4 regions of the Rahnella sp. EDr1-12 genome follow, and region 4 is predicted to be linked to each of the others. Evidence: predicted binding sites of a transcription regulator. Region 4 holds the regulator's gene; each other region holds the start of a gene.
The links. Region 4 encodes CRP, which controls carbon source genes, mostly activating them, when cyclic AMP is high. Its sites were predicted from a motif close to ATGTGANNNNNNTCACAT; they were not measured.
Positions count from the first base shown of each region.

Region 1: the regulator CRP is predicted to act here: its motif matches at 5,785-5,802, upstream of ACO0U8_RS07360 (iron-containing alcohol dehydrogenase).
Region 2: the regulator CRP is predicted to act here: its motif matches at 3,821-3,838, upstream of ACO0U8_RS01705 (YchE family NAAT transporter).
Region 3: the regulator CRP is predicted to act here: its motif matches at 2,551-2,568, upstream of ACO0U8_RS00555 (arabinose ABC transporter substrate-binding protein).

Region 1 is NZ_JBLZNY010000001.1:1,569,874-1,577,935, reverse strand. It holds gene ACO0U8_RS07385 (SDR family NAD(P)-dependent oxidoreductase) at 1-409, opposite strand, end outside; gene ACO0U8_RS07380 (YhcH/YjgK/YiaL family protein) at 413-883, opposite strand; gene ACO0U8_RS07375 (sialidase family protein) at 931-2,109, opposite strand; gene ACO0U8_RS07370 (sodium:solute symporter family protein) at 2,112-3,527, opposite strand; gene ACO0U8_RS07365 (dihydrodipicolinate synthase family protein) at 3,610-4,497, opposite strand; gene ACO0U8_RS07360 (iron-containing alcohol dehydrogenase) at 4,541-5,677, opposite strand; gene dtnK (D-threonate kinase) at 5,873-7,219, shown strand; gene ACO0U8_RS07350 (D-threonate 4-phosphate dehydrogenase) at 7,212-8,062, shown strand, end outside.
Region 2 is NZ_JBLZNY010000001.1:398,045-406,106, reverse strand. It holds gene ACO0U8_RS01715 (thymidine kinase) at 127-735, shown strand; gene adhE (bifunctional acetaldehyde-CoA/alcohol dehydrogenase) at 872-3,547, opposite strand; gene ACO0U8_RS01705 (YchE family NAAT transporter) at 4,088-4,732, shown strand; gene oppA (oligopeptide ABC transporter substrate-binding protein OppA) at 5,898-7,538, shown strand; gene oppB (oligopeptide ABC transporter permease OppB) at 7,720-8,062, shown strand, end outside.
Region 3 is NZ_JBLZNY010000001.1:126,444-134,505, reverse strand. It holds gene araA (L-arabinose isomerase) at 1-700, opposite strand, end outside; gene ACO0U8_RS00560 (ribulokinase) at 737-2,416, opposite strand; gene ACO0U8_RS00555 (arabinose ABC transporter substrate-binding protein) at 2,833-3,819, shown strand; gene araG (L-arabinose ABC transporter ATP-binding protein AraG) at 3,968-5,551, shown strand; gene araH (L-arabinose ABC transporter permease AraH) at 5,569-6,573, shown strand; gene araC (arabinose operon transcriptional regulator AraC) at 6,751-7,674, shown strand; gene ACO0U8_RS00535 (exoribonuclease II) at 7,787-8,062, opposite strand, start outside.
Region 4 is NZ_JBLZNY010000004.1:34,728-42,789, forward strand. It holds gene ACO0U8_RS16890 (hypothetical protein) at 15-401, shown strand; gene ACO0U8_RS16895 (OsmC family protein) at 755-1,162, opposite strand; gene crp (cAMP-activated global transcriptional regulator CRP) at 1,525-2,157, shown strand; gene ACO0U8_RS16905 (YccS/YhfK family putative transporter) at 2,219-4,294, shown strand; gene argD (bifunctional acetylornithine/succinyldiaminopimelate transaminase) at 4,456-5,673, opposite strand; gene ACO0U8_RS16915 (aminodeoxychorismate synthase component II) at 5,796-6,371, opposite strand; gene ACO0U8_RS16920 (putative adenosine monophosphate-protein transferase Fic) at 6,467-7,069, opposite strand; gene ACO0U8_RS16925 (YhfG family protein) at 7,059-7,229, opposite strand; gene ACO0U8_RS16930 (aldose 1-epimerase family protein) at 7,326-8,062, opposite strand, start outside.

The DNA of each region.
Region 1 (8,062 bases), on a different contig from region 4:
TGCGTCCGGCGACGCCCGATGACGTCCTGCTGCCGAGCAACACGATGCGCCCGCCGTCCGGCATATTTTCCACCAGCCGGTCGGCCAGCACTTCTGCCACGCCGATGTGCAGTTTCCATAACGCCTCGCTGGCCTGCGGATCCAGCTGCCCGAGCGGTGCCGCTTTCATCATGCCTGCGGCGTGGATCACGGCATCCACCTGAGGCAGTGTTTCCAGCACTGCGGTCAGTTTTTCCGTGTCGGTGATATCGAGCGGCACTGCGCAAAAGTGAGGGTGTTGAAAGCTCACTTCGCGGCGCGCCAGACCGGTCACCTTCCAGCCCTGCGCCAGCAATGTCAGGCACACCGTTTCACCAATGCCCGAGCTGCAACCTGTCACCAGCGCGTGTTTAAGCGGTGTATTGCTCATGGCTTACTCCTTTAACGCTGATGCCGGTACTTTGAACACCGCTTTACGCACCACGGCAGGATGTGTGGTGCAACACAATGCGCGATGCGGCTCGCCCGGCGCGAACGTCACAAAGTCACCGCTGCGCAGCAAAATCTCATTGTGCAGCGCGGGATTGTCGAGAATAAACAAATCGGGTTTGCGCTCCGTGGCGGGCTGTCCGATGGCGCTCCGGGTATCGAAGCCGATGATCTCTTCGCCATCCAGCACCACCTGAATATCCAGCCAGTCGTGATGAAATTCAGTATGCCGGTCCGCCGCAGGCGAGGTATTGGCATTGCCGATGTGGCAAAACCAGGTTGCGCCCTCCGGCTGAAAGCGTCCATCTTCCCGCGCGCAAAGCGCTTCCAGCGAACACTCCGGCAGCGTAAGAATGCTGAGCAGCGCATCGGGCAAGGTGGCCAGTGCCAGCGCACGTAAATGACCTGCAATCATGATCTTCTCCTTATAAAAAAGCCCGCGCAGGGCGGGCCGGACCGGCGTCAGCCTTTTACCCAGGACTCTTCGACGCAGACGTATTTGATCGCCTGCCGGTAGTAGGTAAACGCGATATGCAGTTCGCCGTTCAGCCCCTGTTTGATGCTGGGATAGGAGAACTCGCGGTTGAGTTTTTGCTGCGAATTGTTGGTCATGCAGTAGCCGTCGCCGGTTTCCAGATTGCGCAGGTAAGGCCACGAACGGCCACCGTCTTCGGAAATGGCCAGCGTCATCGGTGCGCGCGGTGCGCCCCAGAAGGCCGTGCGTGCGCCGGTTTCGGCGGTCGCTTCCACGCGCACATCGTCGTCTTCATCTTCAATTTCGTCATACAGCGAGGCCCGGCGTTCGCTGGCATCGGCGGCACTCAGATGATTGAACACCAGCGCCAGATGCCCGTTGGCGAGCGTTGTCACCTGAATTGACGAGTTGTTGTTAGGCAACGCGGTCGGCTGCGGCGCGCTCCAGCTGTTACCGCCATCCACGGAACGGCTCTGGTAGATGAAATCCGCCCAGCGGCTGCGGTACAACGCCAGCAGGCTGCCGTCGTGCAGCGGCGTGATATTCATGTGCACGCAGCCGGTGCTTTCCGGTACCGCCACGTCACGCCAGGTTTTCCCCTTATCGCTGGAAATTTTAACGGCGCTGTCGTCATTGTTGCCGACCCATTTTTCACCCGGCTGTGTGCGGCAGTAAAACACCGGCAGCAACCAGTCGCCATTGGCCAGCACCGTCACCGGCTGGCGGATAAAGGTGCCGGGTTCCCCGAGCAGTGTGCCGATGTCTCCCCAGCTTTTGCCCAGATCCTGAGACTGGCGAAAACGCACAATCGCGGTGTCCTGATTGCCGGATTTCTGCGCGGTGTACATCAGCCACAGCACATTATCCGGGTCGAGGAACAGCACCGGATTTTGCTCCGAACGGCTGGCATCTTCTGAAAGTTTCACCGGCTGGCTCCAGACCTGCGCGCCTTTTTCCAGACGCGACAGGTAAATGGAAATATCGGCAATGCCTTCCTGGGTGCCGGCAAACCACGTGCACAGCAGGCTGCCGTCGGGCAAAGGCAGCAGATTGGCGGCGTGATTTTGCGGGCAATCCGACGGCAGCATGGCGTCACGGCGCGCGGCGTCATGTTCAGCGGTGTGCACTTTACCGCTGCGTTCGACGGTTAGCGTTTCAGTGGTCATCTTTAAGCTCCAGACTTTTGAATAAGGTGTGCATTTTTACTCTTTACTGCGCGCTGCGGGATCAGTCGGTCAATCACCATAATGATGGCCGGTGTCACCAGCGCAATATACATATTGTTGATACCAAACGGATCGCCGAGCAGATACCAGACGGAAGTCACCACGCAGGCACCGATCAGGCCAGCGTTGGCACCGCGCGCACTTTTAAAGAACGGCAGGTAGAACGCCATCACCGCCACCACGGAAATCGACAGGCGGATGGCGCGGGTGAAGAACGACAGCTTCAGCACTTCCGGCACCAGCAGCACGAAAATCAGCGGCAGGAAACCAATCAGCAGCGACAGCCAGCGGGTCATTTTGAACTCGCGTTCAGGCGTCGGGTTGCGGTACGGCACATAGAAATCTTTCACAATCAGCGAGGCAATCGCCAGCGCAACGGTACTGACGCTGACGAAAATCGACGCCACCAGCGAGGTGGTCACCAGACCGGCGATCCACGGATTCATGTCCTGAATGAAGATCGGCAGGGCGTACAGGCTGTCGATATCAGGATGCAGGAATTTCGCGGCCACGCCGATCATGCCAATGGCCAGCGCAATCGGCACACAGAAGAAGAAGGCAACCCAGGTGGCGCGTTTGGCGGATTCCGCGCTTTTGGTGGAGGAAATTGCCTGGATCACGAACTGCGTACAGAAGATAGAACCGATGGTGCCGATCAGCCACGCGAAGATGGTGCTGGCGCCGATGTTGCCGTCCCAGGTCCAGTAGAAATCAGGCATCTCTTTTACCATGGGCATCACGCCGCCGGTCATGTGCAGGGCGATGCCTAAAATCACCAGCACGCCGATGTACTTGATGGCGCTGTGCAGCATCGTGACCCACGCCATACCTTTCAGGCCGCCGAACGCAAAGTAGAAGGTACTGACGACGGCGGTGATAAACGCCGCGACCGGCAGATTGACTTTCAGCACGGTGGAAATGGCCGCCGCGCCGCTGACGTAGTTTCCGACGTTCACCAGCAGCAGGGCGTAAATCATGATGATCGAAATAATGTTCTTGGTGGTGTTGCCGTACTTCTCGGCAATCGCCCCGGAAATGGTGATTTTTCCGGTGTTATAAATGCGTTTTACCAGCAGTAAGCCGAAGATCGGGAAGCCGATGGCCGCGCCCAGAATTGACCATGAGGCGGCAAAACCGCCTTCGAACGCCGCCTGAGCGGTACCGATAGTGGATTTTGCACCGATGTATTCTGACATCAGCAGCACGCCGACGATGAAGGCGGGCATCGCACGCGAGCCTTCCATAAAGTCGCCGCTGTTTTTACTGCGTAACCGGTAGGTCAGCCAGGTGGTAAACAGGATGTAGACCAGAACAATGCTGATAATTATTAACGTATCTGATGAGCTAAATTCTTTCATTTTTTCCTCACACAGCGCGTAGGGGACCCTGCCTGCGCACTTTCATGTGCAGGTGTCGGTGGTTTCAGAAGGTAAGGCGCGTTTAATCGCGCAAAGTAAAGGTCTTGATAACGGTCAGGATCTTTTGTGTATCGTCCTGCGTGAATTCGACCGGATACCGGCTTTCACCCACGTTAAAACCGAGCAGATTCACGGCTTTTTTAACCACAGCCGGTGAAAAAGCGATGCTGTAAAGATCGGTTCGGATCTGATTGATCTCCGCCTGCACAGCCTCGGCGGCGGCGGCATTATTCTCCCGGAGGTGGCGGTAAACGGCATTCACCTGTGCGGGGATAATATTGGCGATACCGGAGATACACCCGGCGCTGCCTTCGGTGAAACCTTTATAAATCAGCGAATCCGGCCCGGTCAGGACATCGAAATCCGTAAACTGACGGCTGACTTCATGGAAGCCATGCAGGCTTTCCCACGAACCGGCGCTGTCCTTAATGCCTTTGATGTTGGGATGATCGGCCAGCACGCGCACCACGTCCGGCGTCAGGGTATTTCCGGTACGGGCGGGAATGTTGTAGAGATAGACCGGTACGGTCAGCGCATCGGCCACCGCGCGAAAATGCGTAATCAGTTCCTGCGGGCGCAACGCTGCAAACCACGGCGTAATCACCGAGACGGCGCGCACGCCGAGTTTTTCAATCTGTTTGCCAAGCAGGATGGTGTCGCGGGTCGAGATCTCGCCGATATGCGACATCACGCCTGTGTCATCCCCTGCGGCCTCAAGACAGACCTCGGTCACCTGAATTTTTTCCTGCTCACTGAGCATAAAAAATTCGCCGTTGGTGCCGTTGCAGAAAATATTATTCCCCGCCTGTTTCTGGCGTTTTACCTGCTGGCGCAATGCGTCGCTATCGAGTTTTCCGTCTGCGGAAAAAGGCGTCACAATCGCGGTATACACTCCGGTAATGTTATTCATCTTATTCTCTTCACGTCGTTGTCATCGGATACGAAATAAGGGCTTACCTGATACTGCGGTAAATTTCTTCTATTTGATTTTTCTCTACCGGCATGGGTACATTTTTAATTAAACGTTGTACCTCTGTTGCCCCCTGCGACAAATAAGGAATGTCATCAGGTGTGATATTCAGCTGACTTAATGTGACCGGTAAATCCAGGCGATGCACCAGCGCGTCAAAATATTCCACCAGCGCATAGGATTTTTCTTCTTCACTTAATGTCAGGTCAGCCTCCGGAATTAAGTCGTAAGTCCGCGCGAATTTACTGACCGCTGAAGGCCGGACAAACGCCATGCACGGCGCGAGCAGAATGGCATTCGCCACGCCGTGAGGAATGTGATATTTCCCGCCGAGCGGATAGGACATGGCATGCACCAGATGCGTACCGGCATGGGCAATGGACGCACCGCCGTAATAAGACGCCCACAGCATGTTCAGCCGCGCTTCCAGATTGCCCGGCTCAGCGACGGCGGTTTCAATGTTGGCGAACAGCTTCTTCATGCCGACCAGCGCAAAGTTGTCACTGACCGGGTTGGCGATCACTGACGTGAAGCATTCGAACAGGTGGCACAGCGCGTCAATACCGGTGGAAGCCGCAATGCGTGCGGGCATGCTGGTGGTCAGTTCCGGCACCAGTGCCACGTAATCGGGCAGCATCACTGGCGTAATAATGCCGACTTTGGTTTCTTTTTCCGGGATGGCGAGAATCGCATTGGGTGTGGCTTCTGACCCGGTGCCTGCGGTGGTTGGGATCAGCAAAGACGTGGTGCGACGCTGCGGTTTCTCACCTGCCAGCAGGCTTTCCAGCGTGACGTTTTCATCGCCCGCACACAGCAGCGACAGCAGTTTGGCGACATCCAGCACGCTGCCGCCGCCCACGCCAATCACCAGATCTGCCGAAGGCTGATTCAACGCATTCAGAATGGCAGAGACATCATGCTGGCTCGGCTCCGGCGGCACGTTATCAATCACGCTCACCTGACAGCCCGCCTTATCCAGCTGGGTTATCAGGGATTGCACCGGCGGCAGGCCAATAATGTTGTTGTCGCTGACCAGTAAAACCTGATGCTTTCCGGCCAGCAGGTAGCCGATGTTCTGCAATGACTGATAACCGCTAATGACTGTACTGTTGATATTCATGTCTGATCCCTGCCGTCTGAGTCTTCAATAAAGAGTGAGTTCAATCATCAAAGGTCGATACTCCTCACATCGTCAGGAGAATTTATAGGCGAAATTGAAGTTGAATAATTTGAAGTTGCTCACATATAATCAATCATGATTGAATATAATCATAACCAGCAAGATTAATCCGACCCTCTTCTTCACGGAGCCACGATGGCTGAAACAGCAACAACCGCAGACCGGCCGACGCCGCCACAACTTCTGGTGATCGCCGATGACTTTACCGGCGCGAATGACACCGGCGTGGCGTTAATCCGGCAGGGGCTGGCGGCCAGCGTGCAGTTTGACGAACACCGCGGCGTGCAGGGCAGCCGCGAAGGGCATGCGGTGATTTACAGCACCGACAGCCGTGCGCTGAGCGCGGCAGAAGCGGCAGGCAAAGTCTCCCGTGCCCTCCGGGCCGGGGCCGCCGCTTTCGCCGGTGAGTATCAGGTGTTTAAGAAAATTGATTCCACGCTGCGCGGCAACATCGGTGCTGAAACAGAAGCGGCGCTGATCGCACTGAATTGCCCGCTGGCGATTGTCGCGCCGGCGGTGCCTGAACTCGGGCGGGTGGTCGCCGGCGGGCAGTGCTACGTCAACGGCCATCTGCTGACCGAAACCGAATTCGCCACCGACCCGAAAACGCCGCTCAATACTGCCAGCGTGGCGGAACGGCTGGCAGAACAAACCTCGCTGCATGTTCACCAAGTCGGGCTTGACGCGCTCAGAGGCGGCGATGTGCAGACAGAGATTTTTGCACTGGTGGCATCGGGCGTACGCATTCTGGTGGCCGACAGCGAAACATCTGAGGATCTGGCGCGTATCGTGCAGGCCGCGCAACGCCTGCCGTTCCGCCCGCTGATGGTCGGCGCGTCGGGTCTTATTCATGCGCTGACAGACGCCAGCCAGCGCGGGAGCGGCGATGCGCCGCTCAGCCCCGCCGTTGAAAAATTGCCGCTGCTGGCGGTGGTCGGTTCAATGAGTGATATCGCCGCACAGCAGATCGCTTATCTGAGGCAGCACCGGGCGGTGACGCTGGTGGATATCGATGTGTTGGATCTGTTTTCGCCCGGCTCACCGGCACGGCAGCTGACGCTCGCCGCGCAGATCAGCGGGGCGCTCGGGCAGGGCAAACACTGCGTGATCCGCACGTCGCAGGGCGCGGCGCAGCGGCATCAGATTGCGCAGTTTTGCAAGCTTCAGCACATCAGCCGTGCGCAGATGGGCGAGCGCATCGCCGCTTTCCTCGGGCAACTGATTGATGAGGTTTTACGACAACCGGGAAAACTGCCGGGCGGGCTGTATTTGTCCGGCGGGGATATTGCGCTGGCCGTCGCCCGCGCGCTCGGTGCAACAGGGTTTGAGATTAAAGGACAGATTGCAGGCTGCGTTCCCTGGGGATATCTGCTCGAAAGCCAGTTCCAGCGGCTGCCGGTGATGACCAAAGCGGGCGGATTCGGCACTGAAAATACGCTACTTGACGTTTTACGCTTTATTGAGGAGAAGGTGAGTGACTAAAATTATCGCAGTAACCATGGGTGACCCTGCCGGTATCGGCCCTGAAATTATCATTAAAGCGTTGGCGGAAGGTGAGCTTTCCGGCACCCAGGCGGTGGTGGTCGGCTGTGCGGCAACACTGCGGCGGATCCTTGCGCTGGGTGTCACGCCAGCGGCGGAGCTGCGCATTATTGATAACGTCTCACAGGCGCATTTCGCGCCGGGCGTGATCAACGTGCTTGATGAACCCCTGGCCAATCCTGATGCGCTGATCCCCGGAAAAGTGCAGAAAGAGGCGGGCGATCTGGCCTATCGCTGCGTAAAACGCGCGACCGAACTGGCGATGGCCGGAGAGGTTCACGCCATCGCCACCGCGCCGCTGAATAAAGAAGCGCTGCATTCTGCCGGGCATATTTATCCGGGGCACACCGAACTGCTGGCAAAACTCACTCACAGCCGCGACTACGCGATGGTGCTTTACACCGATAAACTCAAGGTGATCCACGTCAGCACACACATTGCGCTGCGCAAATTCCTCGACACGCTCAGTCACGAGCGGGTCGAAACGGTGATCCAGATGGCAGACACTTTCCTGCGCCGCGTCGGATATGACAATCCGCGTATCGCCGTCGCCGGGGTGAATCCGCATGCCGGTGAAAACGGGCTGTTTGGCGATGAAGAAATTAAGATTGTCGGGCCGTCGGTTGAGAAGATGAAAGCCAAAGGGATTAACGTCACCGGCCCGTGCCCGCCGGACACCGTGTTCCTGCAAACCTACGAAGGGATGTACGATATGGTGGTGGCGATGTATCACGATCAGGGCCATATTCCGCTGAAACTGATGGGATTCTATGACGGCGTTAA
Region 2 (8,062 bases), on a different contig from region 4:
AAGTCATAAAGCGTTATTCATGGATCTTATTGGGATCGGTGACGCGATGTTATCAGCCGGCAGGGGCTATGGTACAATCCTTGCCGAAAAATTCCGCCATCCAATACTTAACGGGGTCGCCGCTTAATGGCTCAACTTTATTTTTATTACTCGGCGATGAACGCCGGTAAATCGACATCTTTGTTGCAGTCTTCATATAATTATCAAGAACGTGGCATGCGTACGCTGGTCTTAACGGCGGAGTTAGATCACCGGTTTGGCGTCGGTATGGTCAGTTCTCGTATCGGGTTGTCATCGCCTGCGGAACTTTACAATAAAGAAACCGATCTCTTTAATTTGATCGCACAGGACAGCGGCTCACAGCGCCTGAATTGCGTTTTGATAGATGAGTGCCAGTTTCTTACCAAGGCGCAGGTGTCGCAGCTTACAGACGTCGTGGACGACCTTGATGTGCCGGTTCTGTGTTACGGATTGCGGACAGATTTCCGTGGCGAGCTTTTTGAAGGCAGCGAGTACCTGCTGGCATGGGCGGATAAGCTGGTTGAGCTTAAAACCATCTGTCACTGCGGCCGTAAGGCCAACCGTAACCTCCGCATGGATGAGAAGGGTAACGCGCTTCACGATGGTGCACAGGTGGTCATTGGCGGGGATGAGAGCTATGTGTCCGTTTGCCGCAAGCATTACAAAGAAGCCATGGCCGCGATAGCTCCCCTTGACGATACAAAGACACGCTAAGTCAGCCGGGCCTGTGAGCGGTAGCAAACCTGTACCAGATTGAAGAGTGCCATTAAAACGTCGAGTGACGCTCCTGATGGCACAATAAAAAAACCCGCCATTTGGCGGGTTTTTTGCTTACGGGAATCTCAGCAGATTATTTTTTGCTGGTTTTCTTTTCAGCTTTCAGTGCCGGAGCTGCAATGGCAACTTCATCAGCAACATCTTCGTTGTACTCACGACCGTAGTAAGTATCCATCAGAATCTGTTTCAGTTCGGCGATCAGCGGGTAACGTGGGTTAGCACCGGTACACTGGTCATCAAACGCATCTTCAGACAGTTTGTCTACTTTCGCCAGGAAGTCAGCTTCCTGCACACCGGCTTCACGGATTGAAGTTGGAATACCCAGATCCGCTTTGATTTCGTCCAACCAGTTCAACAGTTTCTGGATTTTCTGTGCAGTACGGTCACCAGGAGCGCCCAGACCTAAATGGTCAGCGATTTCTGCGTAACGACGACGCGCTTGTGGGCGGTCATACTGACTGAAAGCAGTCTGTTTAGTTGGGTTATCGTTCGCGTTGTAACGGATAACGTTTGAAATCAGCATGGCGTTGGCCAGACCGTGTGGAATGTGGAACTCTGAACCCAGTTTATGGGCCATTGAGTGACACACACCCAGGAAGGCGTTCGCAAACGCGATACCAGCGATAGTGGCCGCATTGTGCACACGTTCACGAGCAACCGGGTTTTTAGAACCTTCGTGATAGCTGGCTGGCAGGTTTTCTTTCAGTAATTTCAGCGCCTGCAGAGCCTGACCATCAGAATATTCATTCGCCAGTACGGAAACGTAAGCTTCCAGTGCGTGAGTCACCGCATCCAGACCACCGAACGCACAGAGTGATTTCGGCATGTTCATCACCAGGTTGGCATCAACGATAGCCATATCTGGGGTGAGCGCGTAGTCAGCCAGAGGATATTTCTGACCTGTTGCGTCATCTGTCACTACTGCAAACGGAGTGACTTCAGAACCGGTACCGGAAGTGGTAGTGACGGCGATCATTTTCGCTTTCACACCCATTTTCGGGAATTTGTAGATACGTTTACGGATATCCATAAAGCGCAGCGCCAAATCTTCAAACTGAGTATCTGGATGTTCGTACAGTACCCACATGATTTTAGCGGCATCCATCGGTGAACCACCACCCAGCGCGATAATCACGTCTGGTTTGAAGGAGTTCATCTGCTCAGCACCTTTACGAACGATACTCAGCGTTGGATCCGCTTCTACTTCGAAGAAGACTTCAGTTTCAATACCGTGACCTTTCAGAACGCTGGTGATTTGGTCTGCATAGCCGTTATTGAATAAGTAGCGGTCAGTAACGATGAAGGCGCGTTTCGCTCCGTCCGTCGCCACTTCTTCCAGTGCGATTGGCAGTGAGCCACGACGGAAGTAAATAGATTTTGGAAGTTTATGCCACAACATGTTTTCTGCTCGCTTCGCTACAGTTTTCTTGTTGATCAAGTGTTTTGGACCGACGTTTTCAGAGATGGAGTTACCACCCCATGAACCGCAGCCCAGCGTCAGAGAAGGGGCAAGTTTGAAGTTATACAGGTCACCGATACCACCCTGTGAAGCAGGGGTGTTGATCAGAATACGTGCGGTTTTCATTTTGTTGCCAAAATAATTAACACGTTCTGGTTGGTTGTCCTGGTCTGTATACAGACAAGAGGTGTGGCCGATACCGCCCATTTCTACCAGTTTTTCTGCTTTTGCTACCGCATCTTCGAAATCTTTCGCACGGTACATCGCAAGGGTAGGGGACAGTTTTTCGTGTGCAAACGGTTCTGATTCGTCAACAACGCTGACTTCACCGATTAACACTTTAGTATGAGCTGGCACTTTGATGCCGGCCATTTCAGCGATTTTCGCGGCTGGCTGACCTACGATTGCCGCGTTCAGGCCACCGTTTTTAAGAATGATGTCGGAAACGGCTTTCAGCTCTTTACCCTGCAGCAGGTAGCCGCCGTGAGAAGAGAAACGTTCACGCACTGCGTTATAAACAGAATCAACCACGATGATGGACTGTTCAGACGCACAGATAACACCGTTATCGAAGGTTTTAGACATCAGAACGGAAGCGACAACACGTTTGATATCAGCGGTTTCATCAACGACAACCGGGGTATTACCTGCACCAACGCCAATCGCGGGTTTACCGGAGCTGTAAGCGGCTTTCACCATGCCCGGGCCACCGGTTGCCAGGATCAGGTTCAGATCCGGGTGATGCATTAACTGATTGGACAGCTCTACGCTTGGTTCATCAATCCAGCCAATGATGTCTTTTGGCGCGCCCGCAGCGATAGCGGCTTGCAGAACGATATCTGCGGCTTTGTTGGTTGCGTTTTTAGCACGTGGGTGTGGAGAGAAGATGATACCGTTACGTGTTTTCAGGCTGATCAGCGCTTTGAAAATCGCGGTAGAAGTTGGGTTAGTTGTCGGTACGATACCGCAGATGAGGCCGATTGGCTCAGCGATAGTGATAGTACCGAAGGTGTCATCCTGACCGAGGATGCCACAGGTTTTTTCATCTTTATAAGCGTTGTAGATATATTCAGAGGCGAAGTGGTTTTTGATCACTTTGTCTTCGACGATACCCATACCGGATTCTTCAACAGCAAGTTTTGCCAGCAGAATTCGAGCATCAGCAGCAGCCAGGGCGGCGGCGGCGAAGATCTTATCTACTTGTTCTTGACTGAAGTTGGCGTATTCACGTTGTGCCTTTTTCACTCGGGCAACGAGTGCGTTCAGTTCAGCGACATTTGTTACAGCCATAATGCTCTCCTGATAAAGTTAAACTCTTTTAGTAAATAACCTGCCAGAGATGAGTATAGCCTTGCTATCCTCCACTGCGAGAAAGTAATTATTACTACTGTTCTCAATGTGTTATCTCTGTCTCTTTATTTGCTCAAAGAGCTTTCAGTCGTGTAGCACCCAGAGTAGATAAATTGTCATTCCGCGCCATTTTGTGAACGTTTATCTCAGAGAGTGTTCGCAAGTACCGGTGAGTGACTATGCGCAAAGCTTACCTATTTGTAGGCAGAGGGAATTTGATCTGGATCACTAAACACCAATGCTGACTCCTTTCAGCTGGGGTTTAATAAGAATGATTATCAAAAAAGTGGAAACTATCTACAACTTAACGGCTTTTTGAGGCAGTAATATTACACTTTTTTAACAAAAGTGTCATTCACTGCTTTTTAATGAAATTCTGGTGATAAATACCATGAAACGACGTGGCGCCATCTTTGCAATTCCAGTACATTAGCGCCCCATCAAGACCTTCATCTACTGGCAATTTGTGCGGAGTTCTGCGTGAGCCAATCTTTATTAGATTTTTCAGGCTATATCAAATTTTTCGTCGGGTTGTTCGCGCTGGTTAACCCGGTAGGGATCCTGCCTGTCTTCATTAGTATGACCAGCTATCAGGCTGCCGCCGGTCGTAATAAGACCAACATGACGGCTAACTTATCCGTTGCCATTATATTGTCGACAGCGTTGTTCCTCGGCGATGCCATTCTGCATCTGTTTGGGATTTCCATTGATTCATTCCGCATCGCAGGCGGCATTCTGGTTGTGACCATTGCGATGTCGATGATCAGCGGCAAACTTGGCGAAGATAAGCAGAACAAACAAGAGAAGTCGGAAACTGCGATCCGTGAAAATGTCGGTGTAGTGCCTTTGGCATTACCCTTGATGGCAGGGCCCGGGGCAATCAGTTCTACGATTGTCTGGAGTTCCCGCTATAACGGCTGGCAGAATCTGCTGGGTCTTACGCTGGCGATCATCTTCTTTGCCTTTTGTTGCTGGCTTCTGTTCCGTGCGGCACCGCTGTTGGTTCGTTTACTGGGGCAGACGGGCATCAACGTGATTACCCGAATCATGGGGTTGTTACTGATGTCTTTGGGCATCGAATTTATTGTGACAGGAATTAAAGCTATTTTCCCCGGCCTTCTCTAATCAATACGCAGCCAAATTATCACGAGATCATAAACGTGATTTCGTGATAATTATTACGTCTGCTTATAATCGAATGCATTAATATAGTGCAGCTAATGGTGTAAATAAGAGCATTTGCACCCTAATGTGGCGTAAACTCCCTTCTCAGACTTCTTTTGAATCCAAGCCTTCATTTCTTATAATAAACTTAGCTATTTTTTTGCTAAAACCCCTCCTTTACTGCCCGTATTGCCGTTAATTTATCCACATCATTCTGTAAGGCTTGTGCAGGCCGTATCGAGATGTTATTAGTGTTAACACAGCAGTTAACAGGGCTTTATCCTTGAAATCGTCAGAATGTTAACTGATTGTGTCAGTCGAGTTCTTGAGCAACCTCGCAGGAGATTTCGGACCTGTAAATTGCATTTAAGATGAGTTTAAACAGCAAGTTACCTGCTGTTTCACGGCGTAGGTATCTTGGGCGCTCAAAAGCTTAGTAACGTATAAAAGAGAATTGCGTAACAAATTTGCAAAATTAATTGGCGCCGATATCGGGGTTCTGATAATTTTCAAATCGTCTTAACAAATGGAAAATTGTGTAGAGTCATGCTCTAAGTGAGAACGAATCTTGCAAGGCACAGAAAGATTGAAGCAATTTCATTTGTTTTTGGAGAGCAAAGTGTCGCAATACGTACCGCAAAATTATCCTCAGTCGTTTTCTTTTCGCAGGAACACGATCTTTGCGTTACCGCCATTACACAGCTCTGAGTTGAATCTTCCCGCTCAGCAAAACAAATCTTCAGTTCTTCTTCTTAATTGATTTCTGACGTTTGATGACGGCGGAAATGCTTTCACCTATACCGGTGACAGCCAAAAAATTTTATTTAAAGTCATTAGGAATATCAGTATGCGACTGCCTGGTGTACCTCCGGAATGAATGCCGGTGATAAACGGGGTAAGTCAAATGGAGGAGATCTTCCTTAACGATCTCTGAAACCGCATGGCGCTTAACAGCCTGACGTTTCACTTGCTTCACGCAGTAATAGGGGAAGCCATCCGCGGATGGTTACTGAATGGGGGCCTTTCTTGAGCAATTCGTTCCTGCTTGTGAAACCCGTAGACGCAGTAAGGGTTTATCTTGCGCCAGAGTGTGCAAGTTCATAATAAAAATTGGAGTTGAATGACAATGACCAACATCACAAAAAAAAATCTGCTGGCTGCCTGCATCATGGCTGCGGTTGGCGCCATTTCCATTAATACCGCCTTTGCAGCCACCGTGCCTGCTGGCGTGACCCTGTCAGACAAGCAAGAGCTGGTGCGTAACAACGGTTCAGAAGTACAGTCCCTTGATCCGCATAAAGTGGAAGGCGTACCTGAATCCAACGTGATCCGTGATCTGATGGAAGGGCTGGTCAATACCGACAGCAAAGACGGCAGTGTGATCCCTGGTGTTGCCACCAGCTGGGATAATAAAGATTTCAAAGTCTGGACCTTCCACCTGCGTCCGGAAGCAAAATGGTCTAACGGCGATCCTGTGACTGCTCAGGATTTCGTATACAGCTGGCAGCGCCTGGCTGACCCAAAAACCGCCTCTCCTTATGAAAGCTACCTGCAATACGGCCACATCGAAAACATCGATGACATCATCAGTGGTAAAAAAAGCCCTGATACGCTGGGTGTGAAAGCGATTGATGACCATACTCTGCAAGTGACCCTGACTGAGCCAGTACCGTATTTTGTCAAAATGCTGTCTCACACCGCGATGAAGCCGGTGAACAAAAGTGTTGTTGAGAAATTTGGCGATAAATGGACTCAACCAGAAAACTACGTCAGCAATGGCGCATACAAACTGAAAGCATGGACCGTCAACGAACGTATCGTGCTCGAACGTAGCCCGACTTACTGGGACAACGCCAAAACTGTGATTAACCAGGTTACCTATCTGCCAATTTCTTCAGAAGTGACAGACGTTAACCGCTACCGCAGTGGCGAAATCGACATGACTTACAACAACATGCCGATTGAACTGTTCCAGAAGCTGAAAAAAGAAATCCCTACCGAAGTTCATGTTGACCCGTACCTGTGTACTTACTACTACGAAATCAACAACCAGAAAGCACCATTCACTGATTCACGCGTTCGTGAAGCACTGAAACTGGGCCTGGATCGCGACATCATCGTGAACAAGGTGAAAGCGCAGGGCGACCTGCCAGCCTACAGCTACACCCCTCCTTACACCGACGGCGCAAAACTGACGCCTCCGGCCTGGTTCAAAGAGACTCAGGATCAGCGCAACACCGAAGCGAAAAAACTGCTGGCTGAAGCGGGTTACACACCGGCTAAACCTCTGACCTTCGAACTGCTGTACAACACCTCTGACCTGCATAAAAAACTGGCGATCGCCGCAGCGGCTATCTGGAAGAAAAACCTGGGCGTTGACGTGAAACTGGTTAACCAGGAGTGGAAAACCTTCCTGGACAGCCGTCATCAGGGCAACTTCGATGTGGCGCGTGCCGGCTGGTGCTCTGACTACAACGAACCTTCTTCTTTCCTGAACACTATGCTGTCTGACAGCAGCAACAACACCTCTCACTATAAGAGCGCAGCGTTTGATAAAGCGATTGCTGACACTCTGACCGCGAAGACGGATGACGAGCGTGCTGATCTGTATCAGAAAGCTGAAACCCAGCTGGATAAAGATTCCGTTATCGTGCCTGTTTATTACTACGTGAACGCGCGTCTGGTGAAACCTTATGTTGGCGGTTACACCGGTAAAGATCCACAGGACAACGTCTACGTGAAAGATCTGTACATCATCAAACACTAATCAGTGAAAAGAACAGGGCATCCCCGAGCTGCCCTGTTTTTTATTTGATGTAAGTAATGTTCTTAGCGCTGACGTTCAGTGCCAAAGCAAAGAGCCACCACGATGACCCACACACGCGGGGCATCGTGACCAAGCCAAAACTATCAAGCTGTAGTGACAGGCTTAGAAACAGGTACGGGCAATGTTAAAGTTTATTTTACGCCGCTGTCTGGAAGCGATTCCGACGCTATTCATTTTGATCACCATTTCGTTTTTTATGATGCGTCTCGCCCCCGGTAGCCCTTTTACGGGTGAGCGTAATCTTCCGCCAGAAGTTATGGCCAACATTGAGGCGAAATATCACCTCAATGATCCAATCTATAAGCAGTATTTCAATTATTTAGAACAACTGGCGAAAGGTGACTTTGGCCCGTCGTTCAAATACAAGGATTACACCGTCAATGATCTGGTCGCGGCTTCTTTCCCGGTTTCGGCGAAATTAGGCCTGGCGGCATTCATTATGGCGATTGTGTTTGGTGTGACGG
Region 3 (8,062 bases), on a different contig from region 4:
CGTACTCTTCCACCAGCGTATCCACGTCACCTTTGCTGACTTCGTTGATCACACTCACCAGATCGCCGATACCGTACGCGCTGACGGTGTAGCCAAACTGGATTTGCGCGGCGACTTTATCGCCTTCGGTCACTGCCACTTCACGCATGTTGTCGCCAAAACGCGCCACTTTCAGGTGCTGACTTTCATTTTTCGCCGCCGATACGCGCATCCACTGAGCGATGCGGCGATGAGATTCACCGTCCTGCCAGTGCCCGGCCACCACGGAATGTTGCTGACGCATACGGGCACCGATGAAGCCAAATTCACGGCCACCGTGCGCAGTCTGGTTCAGGTTCATGAAGTCCATGTCCATGGTGTCCCACGGCACTTCGGCGTTGAACTGCGTATGGAACTGTAACAGCGGCTTGTGCAGGATGCTCAGGCCGGCAATCCACATTTTGGCCGGCGAGAAGGTGTGCAGCCAGGTGATGATCCCCACGCACGGGTTGTGGTAGTTGGCTTCGCGGCACAGGGCGGTGATTTCGTCCGGCGTGGTCACCAGGGGTTTGAGCACCAGCTTAATCGGCAAACCGGCTTCCGTGTTCAGGCCGTTCACCACTTTTTCGGCATTCTCTTTGACCTGACGTAACGTTTCCGGCCCGTACAGATGCTGACTGCCGATAGCGAACCACACTTCGAGATGTTTAAACGCGTCCATTTGTTACTCCTGAATATCGGATATGAGAAAGAGGAATTAATGCGTCGTCTTCGCTGCGAACAGCGGTTCAGTCGTGACACACCATTGCTGATAACGTTCGTACAGGCGCTGATATTGCTCGACGCGCTGCGGATCCGGCAGCAGCGTGCGTTCGATGCTGCAGGCCATTTTTTCCTGCGCGGCAGGCACGTCGCTGAATTCACCGGCGGCGACGGCGGCAAAGATCGCCGCACCCAGCGCACAGCACTGATCAGACGCAACAATTTGCAGCGGCCGGTTCATGGCGTCGGCGCACACCTGCATGATGACCGGCGATTTACGCGCAATGCCACCGAGGGTCAGGACGTTTTCCACCGGAATATCCTGCTGTTCGAAACACTCCATGATGGCGCGTGCGCCAAAGGCGGTGGCGGCGATAAAGCCCCCGAACAGTTCCGGCGCTTCGGTACCTAAATTGATATCGGTAATCACGCCTTTCAGGCGCTGGTTGGCAAACGGCGTACGGCGGCCGTTGAACCAGTCGAGCACCAGCGGCAGGTGATCCAGTTTCGGATTGGCGGCCCAGGCGGCGGTGAGATCCGACAGGAGGTTTTTTTGTAATGCGGTTAACTGTGTTTGCAGTTCAGGATGGGTTTTTGCCGCCTGAATCAGCGGCCAGCTCAGCAGACGGCTGAACCAGGCGTACATGTCGCCAAAGGCTGACTGCCCGGCTTCCATCCCGATCATGTCCGGCACCACGCTGCCTTCGACCTGACCACAAATCCCGGCAATGGCACGATCGTTAACGCGGGCTTTATCGGCAATCAGAATGTCGCAGGTGGACGTGCCGATGACTTTCACCAGCGTATACGGCTGTGCGCCCGCACCGACGGCGCCCATATGGCAGTCGAATGCGCCGCCGGAAAGCACCACGCTTGCCGGTAAACCGAGACGTGCTGCCCATTCAGGGGTGAGTGTACCGACGGCCTGTTCGGCGGTGACGGTATCGGTAAACAGCGGATACGGCAGGTTTTCGACCAGCAACGGATCAAGGGCGGCGAAGAAATCTTTCGGTGGCAGGCCGCCCCACGACGGATGCCAGAGCATTTTGTGCCCGGCGCTGCAACGTCCGCGCACCACTTTGTCCGGCGCGGTGGTGCCGGAAAGCAGGGCGGGCACCCAGTCGCACAGTTCGACCCACGACGCGGCGGCTTCTTTCACCGCGGCGTCAGCGCGGGAAACGTGCAGGATTTTCGCCCAGAACCATTCGGAGGAGTAGACGCCGCCGATGTAGCGGGAGTAATCAGGGAAATCGCCGCTGCGGCACAGACGGTTGATCTCTTCGGCTTCTTCTATTGCCGTGTGATCTTTCCACAGCACGAACATGGCGTTCGGGTTTTCGGCAAATTCCGGGTTCAGCGCCAGAATGTTGCCCTGATGATCGACAGGCGCGGGGGTTGAGCCGGTGGAATCGACCCCGATACCGACCACGCGGGCGGCGCGCTCATGGCCCAGGCGGGTCACCACGTTTTTTATCGCCTGTTCCATCGCTTCTATATAGTCGAGCGGGTGATGGCGGAACTGATTTTTAGCCGCATCACAGTAACGGCCTTCATTCCAGCGCGGGTAATACACGACATCCGTTTCTATCTCAGCACCCGTCTGACAATCTACGGCCAGTGCACGGACAGAATCGCTGCCAAAATCCAGACCAAGAGCAATCGCACCTTGCGTCATTCTTTCTCACTCCTTCAGGTTTGCCGTAGTCATTACGGCGGCGAATCGAATTGCTCTAACAGTAGGAGGATGTCAAAAAGGCTGTGAGGAGGCGTTAGCTGGAAGTATGCACAAATCTGCTCCCAATGATGTTTCTGTGAGGTTGGTCAAATGTTAGCGTTTGGCTAAAATCGCTATATCTATGCACATTCCTGCTGTTTTCCCGGCGTGTGATAGCGCTCTACATTCCGCTGCAAAATTACCGCTAAAACTTAACCCGTCTTACAAGAGAGTGTGACGTAAATCCGCTATACACAGGACTTCGGCGCATCCTCACTTTGTTTCCTTACGCTACTGATAACGTTTTCACGATGGCGGCAAACCACCAGGTTTCAGAGCGCAATTGTGAAAAACAACAATAAAAGTCGGAGAACATCATGCATAAATTCACTAAGGCATTAGCGGCGGTAGGGTTAGCAGCCGTTATGTCACATTCAGCTATGGCAGCAGAAAATCCGAAGCTGGGTTTCCTGGTTAAACAGCCTGAAGAACCCTGGTTCCAGACTGAATGGCGCTTCGCCGATAAAGCCGGTAAAGACCTGAACTTCGAGGTCATTAAAATCGCCGTGCCGGATGGTGAAAAAACGTTGAATGCGATTGACAGTCTGGCGGCGAACGGCGCGAAAGGTTTTGTTATCTGTACGCCGGATCCCCGTCTCGGGCCTGCCATCATGGCGAAAGCGCGCAGCTATGACATGAAAGTGATCCAGGTGGATGACCAGTTCGTGAATGCCAAAGGCAAGCCAATGGAAGAAGTGCCGTTAGTGATGATGGCCGCGACCAAAATCGGCGAGCGTCAGGGGCAGGAACTGTATAAAGAGATGCAAAAACGTGGCTGGAAACCGGCTGAGACAGGCGTCATGGCCATCACCGCCGATGAGCTGGACACCGCACGTCGTCGTACTTCCGGTTCAATGGACGCGCTGAAAGCGGCCGGTTTCCCGGAAAAACAAATCTACAAAGTGCCAACCAAATCTAACGATATCCCTGGCGCACTGGATGCCGGTAACTCACTGCTGGTGCAGCATCCTGAAGTGAAAAACTGGCTGATCATCGGCATGAACGACAACACCGTGCTCGGTGGCGTGCGTGCAACGGAAGGTCAGGGCTTTAAAGCGGCTAACGTGATCGGCATCGGTATCAACGGTGTGGATGCGGTGAATGAGCTGTCGAAAAGCGCGCAAACCGGCTTCTACGGTTCCCTGTTACCCAGCCCGGATATCCACGGTTACAAAAGTATCCAGATGCTGAACGAATGGGTGACCAAAGGCGTTGAACCACCGAAATTCACCGAAGTGACTGACGTTGTGTTAATCACCCGCGACAACTTCAAAGAAGAATTGAAGAAAAAAGGGCTCATGTAATTTCCGGGATCATTTGAAAAAAGCATCAGATAACGCTGCTGCATAACGGACGACAGTTTTTTTTATAAGTTATTTATAAAAGGTTACGTACTGTTTTCTGCTGTGCAGTGGCGTGCATTCAACTTCACTTAATTTCCAGGTAGCCACTATGACTCAGCAATCTTCAACCAAGACGCCTTTGCTGAAACCGTCGCTGACGGAGTTTGATGCGGCCAAGCCGTATCTGGAATTCCATGACATTGGCAAAACTTTTCCGGGCGTGAAAGCGCTGGACGGAATTTCTTTCAATTGTTATGCCGGGCAAATTCACGCACTGATGGGCGAAAATGGCGCAGGTAAATCGACGCTGTTAAAAATCCTCAGCGGTAATTATCAGCCGTCGCAAGGCGTTATTCACATTAAAGGCCAGCCGGTCAGTTTTAATAAAACCACTGACGCACTTGATGCGGGCGTGGCGATTATTTATCAGGAATTACATCTGGTGCCGGAAATGACGGTGGCAGAAAACATTTACCTCGGACAATTGCCGAGCAAACACGGTTTTGTGAACCGTAAACTGCTGCGCTATGAAGCCAAAATTCAGCTCGAACACCTCGGGCTGGACATCAACCCGGATACGCCGCTCAAGTATCTCTCCATCGGTCAGTGGCAGATGGTGGAGATCGCCAAAGCCCTGGCGCGTAACGCCAAAATCATTGCCTTTGACGAGCCAACCAGTTCGCTCTCTGCCCGTGAAATCGAACAATTGTTCAGGGTTATCCGTGAGTTGCGTGCCGAAGGGCGCGTGATTTTGTATGTTTCCCACCGTATGGAAGAAATCTTCGCGTTAAGTGACGCTGTCACGGTATTCAAGGATGGCCGCTATGTGCGTACCTTCGACGACATGACGCAGGTCGATAACAGCAAACTGGTGCAGGCGATGGTGGGCCGTAATCTGGATGATATATACGGTTATGCACCGCGTCCGCATGGCGAAATCCGCCTCGAACTGGATGAAGTCAAAGCGCCGGGCGTGAGAACGCCGGTCAGCCTGACGGTGCGTCAGGGGGAAATTGTCGGTCTGTTCGGGCTGGTTGGTGCAGGGCGCAGCGAGCTGATGAAAGGATTATTCGGCGGCACGCGCATAACCGGCGGCACACTGAGGCTGGACGGTGCGGTGATGAACATCCGTAAACCGGCGGATGCCATTCGTCAGGGCATCATGCTTTGCCCGGAAGACCGCAAGGCTGACGGCATCATTCCGGTTCACTCGGTGCGCGACAACATCAACATCAGTGCCCGCCGTAAAACGGTGAAAGCAGGGTGCCTGATCAACAACGCCTGGGAAGCGAAAAATGCGCGCAAGCATATCGAGGCGCTGAATATTAAAACCCCGAGCGATCAGCAGCTGATCATGAATTTGTCCGGCGGTAATCAGCAAAAGGCCATTCTTGGCCGCTGGTTGTCGGAAGACATGAAAGTGATTTTGCTGGATGAACCGACGCGCGGCATTGACGTCGGCGCGAAACATGAAATTTATAACGTGATTTATTCTCTGGCAAAACAAGGCATTGCGGTGCTGTTTGCGTCCAGTGACTTACCGGAAGTGCTGGGTCTGGCCGACAGAATTGTGGTGATGCGCGAAGGCGCCATCTCCGGCGAACTGTCCCATGACGAAGCCACCGAAGAAAAAGCGCTGGGGCTCGCGATGTTGCGAACGCCAGACCTGACTTCTGCCCCTGACGCAGCCTGACCGAGGAGCAAAATATTATGTCGAGTATGACAACCAATTCCGCCAAACCGGATCAACCCTCAGCGGCTTCACGCGGCGGCCAGGGCCTGATGCGTATCTGGGACAGTTACGGCATGTTAGTGGTGTTCGCCGTGCTGTTCATCGCCTGTACCATTTTCGTGCCAAACTTCAGTTCTTTCATCAACATGAAAGGTCTGGGGCTGGCGATTTCAATGTCCGGGATGGTCGCCTGCGGCATGTTGTTCTGTCTGGCTTCCGGTGATTTCGATTTGTCCGTGGCATCGGTCATTGCCTGCGCGGGTGTTACCACGGCGGTGGTGATTAACCTCACCGAAAGCCTGTGGATTGGCGTCGGTGCGGGGCTGGTGCTGGGGATGCTGACCGGTTTACTTAACGGTTTCGTGATCGCCCGGCTGAAAATCAATGCCCTGATCACCACGCTGGCAACCATGCAGATTGTGCGCGGTCTGGCGTATATCATTTCCGACGGTAAAGCGGTCGGTATCGAAGACGAGCGTTTCTTCGCCCTCGGTTATGCCAACTGGTTCGGGCTGCCTGCACCGATCTGGCTGACTGTCGGCTGTCTGATTATCTTCGGGCTGCTGCTCAACAAAACCACTTTCGGGCGTAATACGCTGGCGATTGGCGGTAATGAGGACGCGGCGCGTCTGGCCGGTGTGCCGGTGGTGCGTACCAAAATCATCATTTTCATGTTGTCCGGGCTGGTGTCGGCGGCCGCGGGGATCATTCTGGCGTCGCGTATGACCAGCGGCCAGCCAATGACTTCGCTGGGCTTTGAACTGATCGTCATCTCCGCCTGTGTGCTGGGTGGCGTTTCACTGAAGGGCGGTATTGGCAAGATTTCCTACGTGGTATCCGGGATTTTGATCCTCGGTACGGTTGAAAATGCCATGAACCTGCTGAACATTTCCCCGTTCTCGCAGTACGTGGTGCGTGGCTTGATCCTGCTGGCGGCGGTGATCTTCGACCGCTACAAGCAGAAAGCGAAAAAGACCCTGTAAAACCGGTTTTGTGATAACGCTTTCACCGCGCTTTTTTCACGGCATTTGACGCTTTCAGGGGTTAAGTGCCGTAAAAACGCGTGGTTGTTCACAAATTGATAACCTTTACTGGCAGCGTTTTCACCGCCGATTAGAATAGATGAAAAATCCATAGCCACGTGATGTTCAGGAGGTTCGATGTATCACCGCATGATTCAGGATCAGCAGCAAAATCCGCTGTTACCGGGTTACAGTTTTAATGCTTATCTGGTCGCCGGAATGACACCGATCCTTGCTGATGGCCCGCTGGATTTCGCCATTGACCGCCCCGGCGGCATGAAAGGCTTTATTCTCAACCTGACGGTAAAAGGCCAGGGGAAAGTTTTTGACGGCGAGGATACCTTTTATTGCAACCCCGGCGATTTGTTGCTGTTCCCGCCGAAAGCGCGCCATCTTTACAGCCGCTCGGCTAACGCAGACTCCTGGTATCACCGCTGGGTCTATTTCCGCCCGCGCGCCTACTGGGCCGACTGGCTGGAATGGCACACCAAAACCCGCGACGTCGGGCGTCTCTCTTTGCCGAATAACACCCTGTTGCTGGAATTCGACCGGCTGTTCGCAAACATCGAACAGACGCAAAAATCAGGCCGCCGTTTTTGCGAAGAACTGGGCATGAACCTGCTGGAACGTCTGTTGCTGCGCGCAATGGAAGAAGACCCGCAGAGCCCGCAAAAAATCATGGATCCGCGCGTTATCGAAGCCTGTCAGTTTATTACCGGTAATCTGGCCGGTGAGCTGCGCATTGACGAAGTCGCCCGCCATGTGTGCCTGTCGCCATCGCGGCTGGCGCATCTGTTCCGCGAGCAGGTGGGGATTAACATTCTGCGCTGGCGGGAAGATCAGCGGGTGATCCGCGCCAAACTGCTGTTGCAGACGACGCAGGAATCAATCGCGACCATCGGGCGCGTGGTGGGATATGACGATCAGCTGTACTTCTCAAGGGTATTTCGCAAACGGGTGGGGGTCAGCCCGAGTGATTTCCGCCGCCGCAGCGTCGAGATCAATTACCCGGCAAAGCCTTACCGGGCGCAGGCGGATAATGCGGTGGCTTATCACTTCTGAGCCTCGCACAGCCTGAACAGTGATGAGCAAAATTCAGACGAACGCTGATAAAGCAGACAAAAAAAAGCCGGTATAAAAACCGGCTTTTCTCTTTTTTACGTACTGACGAAAGTTACGCCGCAGGTCTGGCGATCACATTTCGGTTTTCCATGCGCACTTCCGCAATCGTCACATCAATGATGTCACTCTGGCGGTAGGCCACTTCGCCTTTAATCAGCACGGTGCCGGTGTCAGCGCTGCACACCAGCTCGTCGCGCACGCTGTGCAGGAACGGAGCAGGAATGAACGCCACGGCGCCGATATCTTGCAGACGGATACGCAGGCCGCCGCGAGTCACATCGATAATTTCAGCGCTGAACTTCACCTCAGTACCGACTTTATCTTCCAG
Region 4 (8,062 bases):
TGGCGGCTAGCCCAATGGCTGCCACCATCAACTGGCCCGACGCTGTGGCGGGAATTGCTGCCGGAGAACAACCCTGGCTCGATAAAGCCCCTGAACTCGCCAAAGTTGCGAACGTGCAGCAGTCGCAAGCGCTCGAAGACGCGTTATCGTCTGCACTATCGAGTAACACTGAAGGCGCGCTGAAGGCTCTGGTCGTGCTGGATTCTCAGGACTGGCCTCATCTCGTTGGAACAGACCTTGTTTGCATGGGACCCATTAACAAACAATCGGCTGAGATAGAGACCTTTTATCAACGAACCCGGCTGGCCCTGCTGGAAACAGACAAAGGAGCAACCTGTCTGTGGATCCTTGAAGCGACATACGAAGAATGGAAAGCAGATAACGCCCGCAAGGTTAAGTAATATTACTTCCTGAAGTACAAAGCCCGGTCGGCTGTACGGGCTTTCCTCACGTTCTACCCCCCATTGATTTCCCGTGTTAATTATCCTTAGTCGCTGCCCCCCCTCAGCCGCTTTCGCACGTCTTCAGCTCGCACAACACCCCTACTTGTTAACGTGGCTTTCGCCACCCGACAAGGCCGAACGATGGTTTTTAAGTCGTTTATCAGTGGCGGGGTTTTAATGGCGCTACCCTCAATTCTGGCCAGTCCAGAGGATTTCGCCGCGCTACAGCGCGAAGGCAGGCTGGATTTTTGCCGCGCGGCGATTTTTAGATTTACTTCGTCATCATTGCCAGACGTATGACTGGTCGTGACTTATTCGACGTTAACCACTTCGAAACTGTGGGTGATCGAGGCGGCTTTGCCCAGCATCAGAGAAACGGAACAATATTTCTCAGCTGACAGGCTGACGGCGCGCTCCACAACCTTGTCAGTCAGGTCTTTACCGGTGACGATGAAGTGCAGATTGATGTGTGTGAACAAACGCGGTACTTCTTCGCGACGTTCTGACGTCAGTTTCACTTCACAGTCACGGACATCGCTGCGGCCTTTTTGCAAAATCGACACCACGTCGATCGCGCTACAGCCACCCGCGGACATCAGCAACATTTCCATCGGGCTCGGTGCTTTATCACCGGCATTCCCGTCCATTAAAACCTGATGACCCGACGCGGATTCACCTAAAAACGTCAGACCTTCCACCCATTTTACGCGTGCGTGCATTTGCTTATCTCCTGGCGTTCTTATTCATCAAATTTTCACCCCAGAGTACCCTTTCACCTAAAAACTGGCAACGTAACCCGATCGCCATCATGCTGAAGCGAGACAACACAAGACAGCATTGCAAACCTGTGTTACAAACAAAGCCGAAACATACTTTCCAGTAAATTGCGGTGACGGTTTTCGCGGTTTAAGAACAGAACCCAAGGTGATAACAGCAATTAACAGGCTGTTTCACTCCGACATCCGCTTGCAGCATTTCTGGTGAGTTACATGCTGATAGGGCGCATTAATATTCAGACGCCGTACAGGGAACTCTGAGCCCTGTGATTTTGGGCAGCGATAATAACAGAGGATAATAGCAAATGGTTCTCGGCAAGCCACAAACAGACCCGACACTTGAATGGTTCCTGTCTCACTGTCATATACATAAGTATCCTTCTAAAAGTACGCTGATTCACCAGGGTGAAAAAGCCGAAACGCTGTACTACATCGTGAAAGGGTCGGTTGCCGTCCTGATTAAAGATGAAGAAGGCAAAGAGATGATACTTTCCTACCTTAACCAAGGTGACTTCATCGGCGAGCTGGGACTCTTCGAAGAAGGTCAGGAACGCAGTGCCTGGGTACGTGCTAAAACTGCCTGCGAAGTGGCTGAAATTTCTTATAAAAAATTCCGCCAGCTGATTCAGGTTAACCCGGACATTTTGATGCGCCTCTCCGCGCAGATGGCAAACCGTCTGCAAATGACGTCAGAGAAAGTCGGTAACCTTGCTTTCCTCGACGTAACGGGCCGTATCGCTCAGACCTTATTGAATCTGGCCAAACAGCCAGATGCCATGACCCACCCGGACGGGATGCAGATTAAAATTACCCGCCAGGAAATCGGTCAGATCGTCGGTTGCTCCCGTGAAACCGTCGGCCGCATTCTCAAGATGCTGGAAGATCAGAGCCTGATCTCCGCACACGGTAAAACGATTGTCGTTTACGGCACACGTTAATCCCTCAAAAAAAGGCGCGACAGCTTACTGTCGCGCCTTTTTTATGGGCTAAGCTTCATCCATGACGCTATGGCGAAGGCTGTTTTATCATCCCGAAGTGAACTATGCACTGCGTCAGACGCTGGTGTTATGTCTGCCGGTCGGCCTCTGCTGGCTGTTTGGGAATCTGCAAATGGGCCTGTTGTTTTCCCTCTGCCCTGCCTGCTGTAACGTCGCCGGTCTTGATACTCCCCACAAACGCTTTTTCAAACGTCTCATTATTGGTGGCGCTCTGTTTGCGCTGGGCAGCATTCTGCTGCAAGTGATGCTGACCGGGTGGCACCTCCCGCTGCCGCTGATCATGCTGTCGCTGGCATTATTACTTGGCGTCACCGGCGAAATCAGCCCGCTCCATGCGCGTCTGTTGCCCGGTGCTTTAGTGGCGACCATCTTTACCCTGAGCATGGTGGGCGTCAGGCCGATGTGGCAGGCACCCGCGCTGTTTGCCGCAGGCACCGCCTGGTACGGCCTGTTTAACTGGGCGTGGTTTCGCATATCAAAAGAACAACCGATGCGCGAAACCCTCAGTCAGCTGTATTTGCAACTGGCGGATTATTTCGAAGCTAAATACAGCCTGCTGACGCAGCATACCGACCCTGAAACCGCGTTGCCGCCGCTGCTCAAGCGCCAGCAACAGGTCATCGATCTTATCGCCCTGCTTTATCAGCAGCTGCACATGCTGCCGCAGCACGGACATCATCATCACTACAAGCGGCTGTTTCAGCGTTTTCAGGTGGCGCTGGATTTGCAGGAGCACATTACCGTCAGCCTGCATCAGCCGGAAGAAGTGCAAAAGTTGGTGGAAGAGAGCCATGCGGAAGCGGTGATCCGCCGTAATGCTCAGGTGATTTCAGCCCGTCTGCGGGTGATTGCTGACGACATTCTTTACCACCGTCTTTCCGGGCGTTTTACCATGGCGAACGAACTGGCGGCGCTGGAGAAAATTGCCGCACGCAATCCGGATAATCCGGTCGGCCAGTTCTGTTATTACCATTTCAGCCGCATCGCACGCCTGCTGCGTACACAGAGGCCACTGTACCGGCGCGATCTGATGAATACTCAGCCGCGCCTGCCTTTCTGGCCCGCACTGAAAAGTTATTTGTCCTTTAAATCCATTGCCCTGCGCAATGCCGCACGTCTCGGCATTATTCTGGCGTTAGGCAGCAGCCTAGGGTTGTTCTTCAATCTGCCGAAACCTTACTGGATTTTGCTGACCATCATGCTGGTCAGTCAGAACGGTTATAACGCCACACGCGTGCGCATTCAGCACCGTGCGCTCGGCACGCTGGCGGGATTGCTGATCGCCGCTGCCCTGCTGAAACTGGAGCTGCCCGAGGGCGTCACGCTGCTGTGTATGCTGGTGATTACGCTGATATCGTACACGGTGTTGCGGAAAAACTACGGGCTGGCGATGGTCGGTATGACGGTGACGGCGGTGTATACGCTCCAGCTTCTGGCGATGAATGGCGTGCATTTTCTGGTGCCCCGGCTTATCGATACCCTGATCGGCTGCGCCCTCGCCTTCGGCGGTACGATCTGGCTGTGGCCTCAGTGGCAAAGCGGATTGCTGCGACAAAATGCCCATCAGGCGCTGGAAGCCGATCAGGAGGCGATCCGGTTGTTACTGCAGGATAATCCGGATACCGCCAAACTGGCTTACGCCCGAATGCAGGTCAATCAGGCCCACAACAAGCTGTTTACCTCGCTGAATCAGGCGATGCAGGAACCGGGGTTTAACTCGCATTATCTGACGGATATGCGTTTGTGGGTAACGCACAGCCAATTTGTGGTCGAGCATATTAACGCGATGACCATTCTCGCCCGCGAGCATTACATGCTGCCGGAGAAACTGGCGACGGAGTATTTACAGACCTGCGAAATCGCGCTGCAAAGCTGTCAGCAACGCTTGCTCTACGACGGGCCGGGCAGCGAGAACAATCTGTTCAATGCGCCTGAACTGCACCCGGATATGCCGCTGACCGAGATGGAACGCCACCTGCGACGCGTAATTTCCCATCTCAGCGTGATGCATACGATTTCGTCACTGGCGTGGAAGCAGAGGCCGCATCATGGGATCTGGCTGACGCGCAAGGCGTGAAGGGGAATGCCCTTTCAAACTCCCGTTTTTACTGGCTTGCAGCCTGCCTGTCTTTTAAAACAGACTGGCGCTATTTCGGTTTCTCGGTGTGGAGGCGCGCACTCGCCGCTGGTTAAAACCGACTGAGTACATTTCGGTGTTAACCAGCGATTTAGCAGGGCTCACCCCCCGCAAACTTTCCCCACCGCTTTCTCAAACCGCTGCATCCCTTCTTCAATATCCGCGAAGTCGATAACCAGCGATGGTGCAAACCGCATTACATTCGGTCCCGCGACCAGCATCATCAGGCCGAATTCAGCGGCGGCGGCGTGGAACTCGCCCGCGCGGTTTTTGAAGGCATCCGACAACTCGGCTCCAATCAGTAATCCCTGACCGCGGAATTCTTTGAAGATGTGATATTTCTGGTTGATGGCCTCCAGCGCGATGATGAATTTCTCGCGACGCTCGTCGATACCCGCCAGCACTTCCGGGGTGTTGATGATATCCAGTGCCGCTTCAGCCACGGCGCAGGCCAGCGGGTTACCGCCGTAAGTGGTGCCGTGTTTGCCCGGTTCCATCACGGAGGCCACGTCTTCGGTTGCCAGCATCGCTGAAACCGGGAAGCCGCCGCCCAGCGCTTTGGCGGTGGTCAGAATGTCCGGCGTCACACCGTAATGCATGTAGCTGAAGAGTTTGCCGCTGCGGCCCATGCCGCTTTGTACTTCGTCCAGCACCAGCAGCGCCTGATGTTTGTCGCACAACTCGCGCAGACCTTGCAGGAATTCCTGGGTGGCAGGCGTCACTCCGCCCTCGCCTTGTACCGGCTCAACCACAATGGCGCAGGTGTGATCGTCGATGACCGCTTTGACGGCGTCCAGATCGTTAAACGGCACGTGGACGATATCAGCCGGTTTCGGGCCAAAGCCGTCGGAGTATTTTGGCTGACCGCCCACAGACACGGTGAACAGCGTGCGGCCATGGAAGGCGTTATGGAAAGCGATGATCTTACTTTTGTACGGGCTGTGACGGTGCGAGGCGTAGTAGCGCGCCAGTTTAAAGGCCGCTTCGTTGGCTTCCGCGCCTGAGTTGGCGAAAAATACGCGGTCAGCAAAGGTGGCGTCGATCAGCTTCTGAGCCAGTCGCAACGCGGGTTCGTTGGTGAACACATTGCTCACGTGCCACAGCGTTTCGCCCTGCTCGTGTAATGCTTTCACCAGTGCAGGATGGCAATGCCCGAGCGCCGTCACGGCAATCCCCCCGGCGAAATCAACATACTCTTTGCCCTGCTGATCCCACACGCGGCTGCCTTTACCTTTCACCGGAATAAATTTAGCAGGTGAATAAATCGGCAAAATCACTTTGTCGAACGTGCTCCGGTCTACCGCTGATTTTTCTGCCATAACCCTTTCCCTCACTGCCGTTAACATGAAAATATAATCACAAAATATGCATAAAAAATCACAAACAGGCAAACGGTAATCGCACCTGATGGGTAAGTAATTTTTTCGGCAGAATTAACTGATTAGATTTTAAGGAAATTATTCAGAAGCTGGTGCCCCTGTTCGCTCAGAATGCTTTCCGGATGGAACTGAACGCCATGCAGCGGAAGGGTTTTGTGCATGATGCCCATGATTTCGTCGCGGGCGCCTTCACGTTCTGTCCACGCGGTGACATCAAAACAGTCTGGCAGCGTGTCGGGGGCAATCACCAGAGAGTGATAACGCGTGACGGTCAGCGGGTTATTCAGCCCGCTAAACACGCTGTTGCCGGTGTGGCGGATGGGTGACGTTTTGCCGTGAATCGCCTGACGGGCGCGCACGATGTTCGCACCGAATGCCTGTGCCATCGCCTGATGCCCAAGGCATACGCCCAGCACCGGCAAGCGCGTCGAGAAATGCGTAATGGCTTTCAGGGAAATCCCGGCCTGATCGGGCGTGCAGGGGCCGGGGGAAATCACCAGATGCGACGGCGAGAGCTGCTCAATATCGGCGAGGGTCAGCTGATCGTTACGCATCACTTTCACCTCTGCGCCCAGCTCGCAAAAATACTGATAGAGGTTGTAAGTAAAGGAGTCGTAGTTGTCGATCAGCAGCAGCATAGTGTTCCCGGTAAAGTCGAAAATTTACCGGGCAATTCTACGCATTTTTCCGTACAGGCTTCAGCACTTTCTGGGAATGTTTTACCGGCAGAAAGTCAGTGGTCATCGGCAATTTCGCTGATCACGGTGCTGAAAATCGCCACCAGATCAGATTCATCGCCAAACACGGCAGTTTTGTTGGCCTCTATCCACCGCTCCCTTCCAACATTCGCCCACTGAATGTCATAACCGGCATGGATAACCAGCTGCTCGGTGAAAATCCTCAGTGCGCGCCCGTTGCCGTCGCGGAAAGGATGCAGCAAGTTCAGTCCGGTGTAGTAATGCGCCAGCCGTTCGGCAAACTGATCAAGCGGCAGGCCGACGAGAAACTCTTCGTCTTCCAGTTCCTGCATCAGGGCATTGCCTTCCTTTTCGATGTAGCCAAAATGGCAAAACTGGGTGTCGTCTTTATAGATATCGATTTCGCGGAACTCGCCCGCCCACGGATAGATATCCTGAAACAGGGACAGATGGATGGCGCACAGGTGCGGCAGCCCCATTACCGAGGGGCCGAGGGGCATCACTGCCGCCCGCAACGCCGTGAAGGCCAGCTCAGCTTCCCGCAGGCGGTGCGCCTCGCGGATTTCCAGCCTGTTTTTCAATACGTTAATGCCGCGATAGTAGTAAGGGTCGGCACCGGCCACCAGTTTATCGTTCATAGTGCCCCCTCAGCTCGGCCAGACGCTGTGCAATCTGGTCGTTATCTAACGTGACGACCTCAACCTGCAGGCCATCCAGCGCGCTGCTGGCCTGAAAGTTTTGCCGCTGCCGTTCCCGAAAGAGTTTTTCCTGCTGTCTGAGCGTGGTTTTCTTCGCCATCGTTTCCTCCCTGGCACAGCCATTAGGGCGCATACCTTGTGGAGTTAAGTATAGACAGAGAAAAAAGGGCGCCACGTGCGGCGCCCTAAACTCAGATTATTCAACGGCGATCGGTTGATCGCTGACCTCCGTTTTCTGTTCGCCCTGCAACGTTTTCACCCGTTGCTCAAGCTGCTGAACGGCTTTGGCATCCGGCAGCAGTGAGTATTTCAGCTCAAACACCGTGCTCTGGCCCGGCTGCAACTGTTTAACGCGGCCTTGCTTACGTTCGATGGTCACCGGATAGGCGTAATTGGTGCCCGGTTCGATGCCGGTGACGTAACCTTGTTTCAGCGTGTCGGTGTTTTTCCACAGCGTCAGCAGTGGCAACTGATGGGTGTCGAACTCAATCGATGCGCCTTTATCACCCGCTTTGTTGACCACCCCGGCCACGGTTTTGCCCTGTGCATCCGCCAGCGGCACCATGTTAAACACCATTTCGTCGAAGCCTTTGGTCGGCCCGGCGTAGGTTTGCCAGTCGGTCAGCCCTTTTTTGGCGTAGTCATTGAACGGTGAAATGGACTTCAGCGGCGCGATAAAGCGGGCACCCTGTTCAAGGATCGGCTGACCAAAGTTGCTGTGATAGATGATCTGATAATCGTGCGGATAGTCAGAGGCGTTGGTCAGCGTGTCATGGATAGTCCAGGACTGACTGCCCGGCACGTAACGCAACTCTGTCCAGGTTTCGAGCCTGGCTTTCTTAAAGGTGTTCTCTTTCAGCAGGCCGCGTACGGTGATTTCAAACGGCGCTTTGTCGGCAATCTCAATTTCTACCTTCGACGCGGGCGTATTGC